Regions from separate parts of the Agarivorans aestuarii genome, predicted to be linked through region 1. Evidence: predicted binding sites of a transcription regulator. Region 1 holds the regulator's gene; the other holds the start of a gene.
What was found. The regulator LexA, encoded in region 1, represses DNA repair genes until DNA is damaged. The targets are predictions, from matches to a motif close to TACTGTATNNNNATACAGTA.
Positions count from the first base shown of each region.

Region 2: K5609_RS04060 (SOS response-associated peptidase family protein) is a predicted target of LexA. The motif match lies at 3,604-3,623, and genes of this name have one in related genera.

Region 1 is NZ_AP023033.1:393,573-399,311, reverse strand. It holds gene ctaD (cytochrome c oxidase subunit I) at 1-336, opposite strand, end outside; gene coxB (cytochrome c oxidase subunit II) at 348-1,454, opposite strand; gene lexA (transcriptional repressor LexA) at 1,746-2,393, opposite strand; gene K5609_RS01860 (DUF1289 domain-containing protein) at 3,206-3,376, shown strand; gene K5609_RS01855 (DUF1254 domain-containing protein) at 3,631-4,626, opposite strand; gene K5609_RS01850 (homocysteine S-methyltransferase family protein) at 5,130-5,739, shown strand, end outside.
Region 2 is NZ_AP023033.1:860,411-866,149, reverse strand. It holds gene arcA (two-component system response regulator ArcA) at 1-637, shown strand, start outside; gene pykF (pyruvate kinase PykF) at 888-2,300, shown strand; gene K5609_RS04065 (gamma-glutamylcyclotransferase family protein) at 2,358-2,951, opposite strand; gene K5609_RS04060 (SOS response-associated peptidase family protein) at 2,993-3,559, opposite strand; gene K5609_RS04055 (methylglyoxal synthase) at 3,673-4,128, shown strand; gene K5609_RS04050 (super-infection exclusion protein B) at 4,130-4,768, opposite strand; gene dusA (tRNA dihydrouridine(20/20a) synthase DusA) at 4,884-5,739, opposite strand, start outside.

The sequences.
Region 1 (5,739 bases):
TAAGGCCATATCTGGCGCGCCAATCATCATTGGAATCAGCCAGTTAGCCAATCCAGTAAAGGCTGGCATTACTGCACCAAACACCATAATAAGGCCATGCATGGTGGTCATTTGGTTAAAAAAGTTAGGTTCAACCAGCTGTAAGCCAGGTTGAAACAGTTCTGCGCGAATAACCATAGCCATTGCGCCACCGGTAATAAACATGGCAAAACTGAACCACAAATACATAGAGCCAATGTCTTTGTGGTTAGTGGTTAATACCCAACGCATAAGGCCGCGAGGGGCGCCGTGATGGTGCTCGTCATGGTCAGCATGAACGTCACTAATCGTGCTCATTATTTCTCTCCCTACTGCGCTGCGTTTTGCACGGCCACAACATCCTTGGCCTGCACTAAATCACCGGTATCATTACCCCAAGCATTGCGCTCGTAAGTAATTACAGCAGCCAGTTCTTTTAAACCTAGCTGTTTACCAAAGGCTTGCATTGCAGTGCCTGGTACCCCGTGTACAACCACTTCGATGTGTTTAGTTACATCCCCCACCGCAATTGGGCTGTCTTTAAGACCAGGGAATACACCCGGTAAACCTTCACCATTAACTTGGTGACAAGCCGCACAGCTTTTGTCGTAGACTTTTTTGCCCAGCGACATCAGCTCATCTTGTTCCATGGTCATAGCCACCAGCTCCAACTCTTGGGCTTTCTTAGCTAGATAAGCCGCTTCTTCTTCGGCTAACCAGGTATCGTAGTCGGCCTGAGTTTTAGCAATAACCACAATCGGCATAAAACCGTGGTCTTTACCACATAACTCAGCACACTGGCCGCGGTATATGCCGGGTTTATCAATGATGGTCCAAGCCTCATTAATAAAGCCTGGGTTGGCGTCTTTCTTAACTGCAAAATCAGGTACCCACCAGGAGTGGATAACATCTTCTGAAGTCATCAAGAACCGCACTTTTTTATCGATGGGCAATACCAGCGGACGGTCTACCTCAAGCAAGTAGTTTTTGCGTTTTTCCAGCTTGCCGTTAACTTCATCCATATCAGATGCCAGCACACTGTAGAATTCCAGTTCACGGTCAAAGTATTTGTAATGCCACTTCCACTGGGACCCTGTTACTTGAATGGTGATATCGGCATCGGAAGGATCTTCCATGGCCAACAGGGTTTTAGTGGCAGGAATCGCCATCCCTATCAAAATAATGAAAGGAACGATGGTCCAAATAATTTCTACTTTGGTACTTTCATGAAATTGAGCCGGCTTGGCCCCTTTAGACTTGCGATGATGAAAAATAGCCCAGAACATGGCGCCAAACACCAGCACCCCAATAGCACAACAAATATAAAAAATTGTCATGTGCAGGCCATAAACCTGCTCACTAATGGCGGTAACACCCGGACGTAAGTTGAATGACATTTCTTGCGCAAATACTTGCGACGAAAAGAATGTCAGCATTATTAGCTGAATCCATCGGCCCACAGCGCTCTCCTTTGCTAGTAGCCAACGACAACAACTCTCCAAACTAGGAAAGTAGCTGCAGAAAAAGGGAAATCCCCCACCCCAAAAGTAGTAGACAGCAACAGCTAAATACAAGCTACTGCTTATAAATTAACCCCTAAGTTAAAGAAATGTAAATATATTGTTGAGATTTTTATGGATAAACACGAAAGATGTGATGCTAACGACAAAAGCCCAAATCAGGCTGATTTGGGCTTAAAAAAGGCGGAACTTATTGCTATGTAAGGCTTACATCCAATCGGCAGTGCGAATAATGCCTACCGCTAAACCTTCAATTTCGATGCTTTGATATTCTAAATCAACTTCAATAGTAGAGAGTTCTTCATTCTCTGGATGCAGGTAAACCATTTTACCGTCGCGCTCAAAACGCTTAACCGTAACATCGTCTTCTAAACGCGCCACCACCACTTGGCCGTTGTGAACATCATTGGTTTTATGCACAGCCAGTAAATCACCATCCATTATGCCAATATCCTTCATGCTCATACCTTGCACCCGCAGCAAATAATCTGCATGCGGGTTAAACAGATTAGCATCTACCGCATAGTGCGACTCTACATGCTCTTGCGCCAAAATAGGCTCACCGGCAGCCACTTGGCCAATTAAAGGTAAACCCGGCTCTGCTTCCTCGGCCGCAGACTCATTGGCACTGGCGGGCAAGTACGCTTCACTTAAACGGATACCACGCGAAGCCCCCGGGATCATCTCAATAGCGCCCTTTTTAGCTAAAGCACGTAAGTGCTCTTCAGCCGCATTAGCTGAGCGAAAGCCCAACTCCTTGGCAATTTCTGCGCGAGTTGGCGGCATTCCGGTATCGGAAATATGGCGGCGAATAAGTTCAAAGACTTCGGTTTGACGAGGTGTTAAGGGCTTCATAATTTACCTGTAGGTTTATACAGCGCACTGTTAGTATATACAGCATAGATAATGAAGCAAGGCTTTATCTAAATCAGTGACTTATTTGTAGGATTCAGTTTCATTGGAATTCTTTCCGCTACTTTGAAACTACACCCGATATTTCGTGACACCAGTCACAAATAGATAGAATTCAGGATAAAAGAAAGATACGAAGAGTAAAGCTAACTCGCTATTGGACAAAACCGTTTCACACACTCTATAGCCAAGACCATGCTTTTCAATCCCATCATCTTCGCCGAGTAGCGCAAATGAACAAGGGAGCAGAGTTGAAGTCTGTTTGAGCGTAGCGAGTTACTTCAACTCCCTTGCGAATGCGCAACGGAGGATCTAAGAAGATGCAGGGCGAGTTTTCTTTTTGCTTCGTTTTTCTTTGCTCGTCAAAGAAAAATGACGTCGCCGCAGGCGAAAGCCTTTACTCTATAGTTAACACATAATGGGGCAAAACCTTGTTAGCCTATCGACTGGTATAACAAATCTCTGGACAAAAACTGAGTTAGAAAGGTTTTTTATAGCGCTACTTTTAACCGTAAAACATGACGCGAAAACATACGAAAAATTGAAATTTTCCGCTCGAACACGAACCAACTTTAAGCTGCTGAAATTAAAAGTGAAAACCCAAAAACATTCGCACCAGCTTTAAAATTTATTTCACTATTAAGTGAATTTCTAACACTAAATTTCGGTACTAAGCGGAATTTTTAGCGTTTTTGAGTTTGCTTAAACGGAAAACTAAACATGAACCCGCGTAATAACTACAACCGATTTTATAAATAATTTCACTCTTAAGCGGTCCTTACATATTTGATGTTTGTAATTTCTCCGGCCCCAAAGGTTGGTGCTTAGGTTGTGGACGGCCTCGCAAAGAGTGTCAAACGTGGAAGACCATGAAACCCTATGATGCCAATAAACTTCAGAAAAGCCTTGAAAAAAGAATGGTGTAAATTAAGGCTGAGGTTAAAGATAACGACTGAATAAAGCCACTTACATCTAATATAATGGCGATGTCATATCTCTCCATTTTTTTGTACTCCTTCAGACTAAATCGGGTACTTCAATTTGCAAATAAGCGAGTTAAAAACTAGCTTAAGGTAGTTAGACTTGGGAAAAGTTTATCGGAGGATCCGCTTGGAAGCTCGTTGCAAACTAAAAGGCCTGCGTGTGCAGACCCATATTATAAGTAACTAAATCAGATTACTTATTTGCTGGGCATGATGCCTTTACTGGGGTCGATGTTATCATCGGCGAGTTGGCTGCTTGGTGCATAGTGACGAACCAATACATTCCACTCTTGCCCTTCTTTAAGCCCGGTTAACGGAATGTTGTTTGCGCCGTATTTGTCTTCATCACAACCAAAATACACGCTGTAACTACCATCTGCATTTGGCTTAGCTACACCGCTGTTGGTGCTTGCGTCGTCATTAAACATAAAGCCATCATCGTTATAAACGGTGAATGACCAAAACCCTTTATTCTTAGGATCTTCAAAGGTCACCGAGTGACATTCGGTTGATTCAAAGTTAGCCGAGTACTGATATACATTGTCTTTAAAGGTGGCGCCGCCCCAGCCGTAAGCAGCCCCTTGAATTCGCTTTTCTGCAATAGTGTAATCATTAGTGCCAAACATTTTTTCTGAATCGCCAACGCCTTGTGCTGCTATCTCTTCTAGTATGCCTTTTTTCACCGGCTCTAATTTGGCTGCTAAAGTCGCTAAATCGTAGCCCGCAAAGATTGGGTAATCATCGCTAGAGGCAGCATCAATTACTAGCTTATCTTGCAACTTGTTAAGCTCTGCAATCTCTTGTTGATCGTGAATATTCGGTAAATACGCTCGCACCATAGCAAACATAAACTTGGTTGAATTTGGTACTTCTAGGGTTTCGTTGCCTTGGGTATATACCATATCGAAGGTTTGATGATTTTCATCAGTAAACTGCACCATAACAAAACGCTCACCGAAGTCAGGAAGGGTAATACTGGCTCCCTTCTCGGTATCTACAACCGCTGTTGAGTAGATCGTGTCACGGTTCATTCGAACAATAGGTTGATCTTCGGTTAACGGTGGTACACGAAAATGCCGCCAAGAATTTACACCATCCGTTGCTTTAGCTTCGGTTACTGCAAAATATTTAGATGTTTCAGCCACAATATAATTATCGCGAGTTACCTCTATTTGAGCCTTAGCAATGCTCAAATACTCAAAGTGGCTAAGGCAAGGGGGGCAACTATAAATTTGTTCATCATGTATGTTCTCTCAATGTTTGATAATAACTACAACTAAAACGTTTATTGCTTAAATTAGGCGTGTCGAACACTTTTTAAAATGCGCGTATGAAGCAAATGGTATTGCTCCTCTCGGTCCAAAATGATCATTTTGCGACTGGTCACTAAGATACGGTTTATATTTGCCGCTTTCATGCCAAGACTTAAGTGCTTGCTAGCCTTAAGAGTAGTTCATAAGCAGTGGGATGAATAAAGCCTATGCTGCTGCGTTTTTACAATCCACTTTAGCGCTAAAATGCCCTCCAGATGTTACTAGCCTTAAACGACTTCATAGAGCTTTGAACTTTTTCATTGAGCATGCTTAAAGGTAGAGCTAGCTTAATCAACATGAACAAATTTCATTATTTTGATATCGAATTTGAATTAGACTCACCATGATAGTTCGAACAGCTCACAGTGGTGGTATAAGAAGTTATGGGTAAACATGTAGTAGTGCTAGATGGTGGCATGGGCCGAGAGCTTAAAAGAATGGGCGCACCTTTTTCACAACCTTTATGGAGTGCTCAAGCACTGATTGAATCCCCTGCTTTAGTGCGCCAAGCCCATCAAAACTTTATTGATGCCGGCGCCGAGATAATTACCGTAAACAGCTACGCTTGTGTGCCTTTTCATCTAGGCCAAGAGCTATTTCAGCGCCAGGGTGCAATGCTTGCGCAACAAGCGGCTGAGATTGCAAACTCTGTAGCGAGAGATGCCCTTAGCAATACCCACCGCACCATTATTGTTGCCGGCGCTATCCCACCAGTATTAGGCAGTTACCGACCAGACTTGTTTGAGCCAAAACAAGCAATGAGTATTCTCGACGCCTTGGTAAGCGCCCAAGAACCCTATGTAGATATTTGGATTGCCGAAACCATTTCTAGCATCGAAGAGTTTACAGCTATTCAGCGCGCTCTTAAAAACAGCAACAAGAAAAAGTATTACTCCTTCACGCTGCAAGATGCTCCCGATGAACAGGTAAAACTTAGGTCTGGCGAGTTAGTCACAGAGGCAGTAAAACAAGTATGTGATGCTGGCGCAGACG
Region 2 (5,739 bases), 470 kb from region 1:
AGGTTACAATGTGTTTGAAGCGATTGACGGCAATGAAATGAACAGCGTATTAGAAGCGCATTCTGTTCACTTAATTATCATGGATATTAACCTTCCTGGTAAGAATGGTCTGTTACTTGCGCGTGAATTACGCGACCGTGAGCAAATTGCGTTAATGTTCTTAACTGGACGTGACAACGAAGTGGATAAGATCCTTGGCTTGGAAATTGGTGCCGATGACTACATCACCAAACCATTTAATCCTCGTGAACTCACCATTCGTGCTCGCAACCTGCTTAACCGAACTGTAAATGGTCAAGTAGCTAGCGAAGAAAAAGGCACGGTTGAAGAATATCGCTTCAACGGTTGGACCTTAGACATTAATAGTCGCTCATTGGTAAGTCCAAACCAAGAGACTTACAAACTACCACGTAGTGAGTTTCGCGCCATGTTGCACTTTGTTGAGAACCCAGGACAAATTCAAACCCGCGCTGACTTATTAAAGAAAATGACTGGCCGCGAGCTTAAGCCACACGATCGTACAGTTGATGTGACTATTCGTCGCATCAGAAAACACTTTGAATCGATCCCTGAAACACCAGAAATTATCGCCACCATCCACGGTGAAGGTTATCGTTTCTGTGGTGAAATTGAATAAGCGATAAATTCGCATCAAAACCTCGCAGTTTGGCGAGGTTTTTTTATACTTGCTAGATGCTCAAATAATGAGCAAAACAGCAAGCTTTTACAAAATTGAACAATTAACAAGCCACATTTGTGAATTATAAATCGACATTATTTTGATCGACATTCGGATTTGTAGTTATTTTTCTACATATCCTTTTGTGATCAATCTTGTATAATGTGCGCAGATTTTTTACTAGCATCCTTAACGGAGAGTCACTTCAATGAAGAAAACCAAAATAGTTTGTACCATTGGTCCAAAAACTGAATCGGTAGAAATGCTAACTAAGTTAGTTGAGTCAGGCATGAACGTAATGCGTCTTAACTTTTCTCACGGCGACTTTGCTGAGCACGGCACTCGCATCGACAACCTACGTGAAGTTGTTAAGAACACTGGCAAATCTGCTGCTGTTTTGTTGGATACCAAAGGTCCAGAAATCCGCACTATTAAACTAGCTGGCGGCGAAGACGTTAGCCTAGTAGCTGGTCAAGAGTTCACTTTCACCACAGACCAAACAGTAATCGGCGATGCAACTCGCGTAGCGGTAACTTACTCTGGTTTTGCTGCTGACTTGAAAGTAGGCAACATCATCCTAGTAGATGACGGCCTAATCGAAATGGAAGTTATCGCAGTATCTGATGACGAAGTTAAGTGTACTGTTCTTAACAACGGTGACTTAGGCGAAAACAAAGGTGTTAACCTTCCTGGTGTTATCGTTCAGCTTCCTGCTCTTTCTGCTAAAGATAAAGGCGACTTAATCTTTGGTTGTGAGCAAGGTGTTGATTTCATCGCTGCATCTTTCATTCGTAAGAAAGAAGACGTATTAGAAATTCGTCAACTTCTTAAAGAGAATGGCGGCGAGAAGATCCAAATCATCTCTAAAATCGAAAACCAAGAAGGTGTAGATAACTTCGACGAAATTCTAGAAGTATCTGACGGCATCATGGTTGCTCGTGGTGACTTAGGTGTTGAAATCCCAGTTGAAGAAGTAATCTTCGCTCAGAAGATGATGATTGAGAAGTGTAACCGTGCACGTAAATTGGTTATCACTGCAACTCAAATGCTTGATTCAATGATCAAAAACCCACGTCCAACTCGTGCAGAAGCAGGCGACGTTGCTAACGCAATCCTAGACGGTACCGATGCAGTAATGCTTTCTGGTGAGTCTGCTAAAGGTAAATACCCAGTAGAAGCTGTATCTATCATGGCAACTATCTGTGGTCGTACTGACGCAGTAATGCCTTCTAACTTAGATCCAGCACGTGACAGCGGTAAACTACGCATCACTGAAGCGGTATGTAAAGGCGCTGTAGAAACTTCAGAGAAGCTAAGTGCTCCTCTTATTGTTGTTGCTACTGAAGGTGGTAAGTCTGCGAAATCTGTTCGTAAATACTTCCCACAAGCTAACATCTTAGCAATTACTACTAATACTAAGACTGCTGCTCAACTTTGCTTAACTAAAGGTGTTATTCCTCACGTTGTTGCAAGCATTGAAAGCACTGACTCTTTCTACGCGCTTGGTAAAGACTTAGCGATGGAATCAGGTCTTGCTAACAAAGGCGACATCGTTGTTATGGTATCTGGTGCTCTAGTACCTTCTGGTACTACTAACACTTCTTCTGTACACGTACTGTAAACTACGTTTATCGAAGCTAAAAAGGCGCCTTAGGCGCCTTTTTTTATGCCCAAATTCTTAGCTCTGATCTACTGGCTTGTAATCAGACAAATGCGCCATATCATTTAATATCGAATCAATTTGCTCTAAGGCTAGAGCATCCATGTTAATAGCCCTTGGGTAAATAGGCTGATGACGGTCATCCAACCAGTGGCTTACCCAATAATTGGTTGAAAGCAAAAACTCACGAGCGTATTGCTCATTTACCGCCAAACACCCGCGCAAGCACACATCTAAATAAGACTGCAGAATGGGGCTATTGCTCTGCGGATGCCAATACTCTTTAGCCACATATGTATAAATTCTAACTGCAGGTTGTGGCAGAGCATCTAACAAATCAAGCTGTGATTCATCGAGCAATACTCGGTCGTAATCTTCTTCGCGTTTATCTAGCTCAGGCAAGAAGCTTTCATCAAAGGGAATCAATACCCCATTCACACTGGCCTTGTTATCTGGGGTAATAACCACGGCCGAGCGATCTTCTGCACTTTTTAAACCACTCCAATAACGCTGATAACCATGTAAGCGCGCAGCGTAAGCATGTTCACCAGGAAAGGTACGTTGTCTGCAATCTGCATCAATTAAACTGCCATAACCAAAAATGTAAATCATCAATCACTCCTAGAAATCTGACGCGATAAAAATACTTGTCACTAAAATATACCTAGCTGTGGGCTATTGCTCGACACATGATAATGAAACTGCTCCGCCTTATAGTCACAATGCTGACCACTGAGCCAGCTCAAGCCTTGTTTAAGCTCAAACAACAAGGGCATGCGGTGATGATATTGCTGTAAATCATTGGCTGCAGTTTGAGTAAGTACCACTAAGTGTTGCTGAGCTTCATTAGTTTGCAGGTATAAACCTCCCAGCAACAACAGATTTTGATGCTCAAGGCTGAATTCAAAACGCTCTTGATTACGCCATTCGTGCCAAGCCTTTACCGGCAGTAAACAACGCTGCGTTTTCCAAGCGTTCTTAAACATTGGTTTATCCGCGGCGGTTTCTGCTCGAGCATTGATAATAAGCTGGGAATGCTGAGAGTGTTTTACACCCCAAATAAATGGCTTACAACGTAGGCTTTCCTGCTCGATAATCAAAGCGGGAAGTGACTCACTGGGGCGATATTGTCTGGTTTCGCCAAAATCTAGAAATAACGAATCTACACCTATGGCTTGTCGTATTTCATATTCACCACCAATCATTACGCTACCGCACACGTTTTTGTTATCCCACCTTGATTATCTGCTGGCTGTTGCTAGCTAATAGTAAGTACAAACAGTAACATAATCTGCAGTAAACGCTTTCAAACTAATCGTATTTAAGAGGTAACATGGATACAACTACCCGCACCATGAACGTTCGTAAACGTATTGCATTAGTAGCCCACGACCATAAGAAAACGGCACTAATTAACTGGGCGAAACACCATCGCGAAGATTTAGTTAAACATCAACTATTTGGTACCGGCACTACCGGAACACTATTATCAAAGCAGGGTTTTGAAGTAGAAGCCTTATTAAGCGGTCCAATGGGTGGCGACCAACAGTTAGGAGCAATGATTGCGGAAGGTAAAATAGACTTAATGATCTTCTTCTGGGATCCACTTGATGCGGTTCCGCATGACCCTGATGTAAAAGCACTACTGCGCTTGGCGGCGGTATGGAATATACCTATGGCCACCAACCAAGCGACGGCTGAATTTATCTTAGCCAGCCGCCACTTTAATCAGGAGTTCTCGGTAGATGTACCCGATTACGCGGGTTATCTAAAACAGCGAACTAGTTAAGCTACGCTGCTGTTTGACTTTCAGTTTCACCAGCACGGATCCGAAATAGTTTCCCAGAGTGAGTACGATTTGCTTTGTAATCTGGCTGTAAAAAGCGAGGACGAATTGATTTCAAATGTTCAATTTGCTCCTCGTTTAACTTACCAACCGGTAAACCCAAGGCTTTGTAACTGAGTAATGGCCGAGCCGCTAAATTGATCATCATATCCACATTGCTTCGTTGCTCATGAACATGTTGCTCATTCATTGGCTTTAACACACCATTTTCCATTAAGTTAGCTACGGCAGGTTCTTTTAAAGGCAGGCTTAATACGCTGCGGCGAGTAATAATAAACTCGCGTAAAATAGCGCGCTCAGAATGATCCAAACACGAGATCATCGAAGCGAGTCGTTGCAATTCTCGACGATGATGAACTGCGCCCGTGATACTGGTCAACAACAACAACAAGCCACGGCTAAGAAAATAAGCCAAACCCGCGACACAACTAATGGTCAATACCATACTCAGTTGGGCGTTTAAGCCTGCTTCTGGTAACCACTGCTTGGGAATAAGCAGTAGCATTCCACTGGCGGTAAGCACCCACGCCATAAAAATGTCTAATATGCCCCAGCGGGCGATTAAACGTCCTAAAAATTCCATTGTTTTGCACTCCTGACAAAAAGCTGACTCTTCGCAGGTAGTGATAGCAAGGGCTGTGCCAGATAATAATAAGGCCGCATAAAGCGGCCTTAACTAAATGAAGGAAGTAACAATACTAGGCTTGTTGATGCTCTGGAACTAGCTCCATTGCTGCTTGCATCACCTCAATGCCAGCGCCGTTCTTATGGGCATTCTCACTTAAGTGCCTACGCCAAGCACGGGCTCCCACGCAACCTTGAAACAAGCCCAGCATGTGGCGGCTAATATGTTGTAAACGGCCGCCTTGAGCTAAATGGTTTTCAATGTATGGCAGCATTAGCTCAGCCACTTGATGGCGGCTTAAGGTTTGCTGCGGATCGTCAAAGATCCGTTGATCCACCTCTGCCAGTAAGTAAGGGTTTTGATAAACCTCGCGACCTAACATAACGCCATCAAGATGCTTTAGGTGCTCCTGCACTTGTTCCAAGCTAGCAATTCCGCCATTTACGCTAATGGTGAGCTGCGGATAATCGGCTTTCACTTGATAAGCCCTTGGGTAGTCTAGCGGAGGAATATCGCGATTCTGCTTTGGGCTAAGACCAGACAACCAAGCTTTACGCGCATGAATAATAAAGGTTTCGCAGCCAGCTTCAGCAACAGGATCGATAAAGTCCTTTAGAAACTGATAGCTATCTTGCTCATCGATACCAATCCGCGTTTTAACCGTCACGGGGATCTTAACTTGTTGCTGCATTTTGCTAATACATTCAGCCACCAGCTCTGGCTCTGCCATCAAACAAGCGCCAAAACGACCATTTTGAACTCTATCAGATGGACAGCCTACATTTAGGTTTACTTCGTCATAACCCAAATCTTCAGCGCGTTTGGCGCATTCAGCTAATTCCAGCGGATTAGAGCCCCCTAATTGCAAAGCAAGTGGGTGCTCTTGCTCAGAGAAGCCTAAATAGTCGCCTTTGCCATGTAAGATAGCG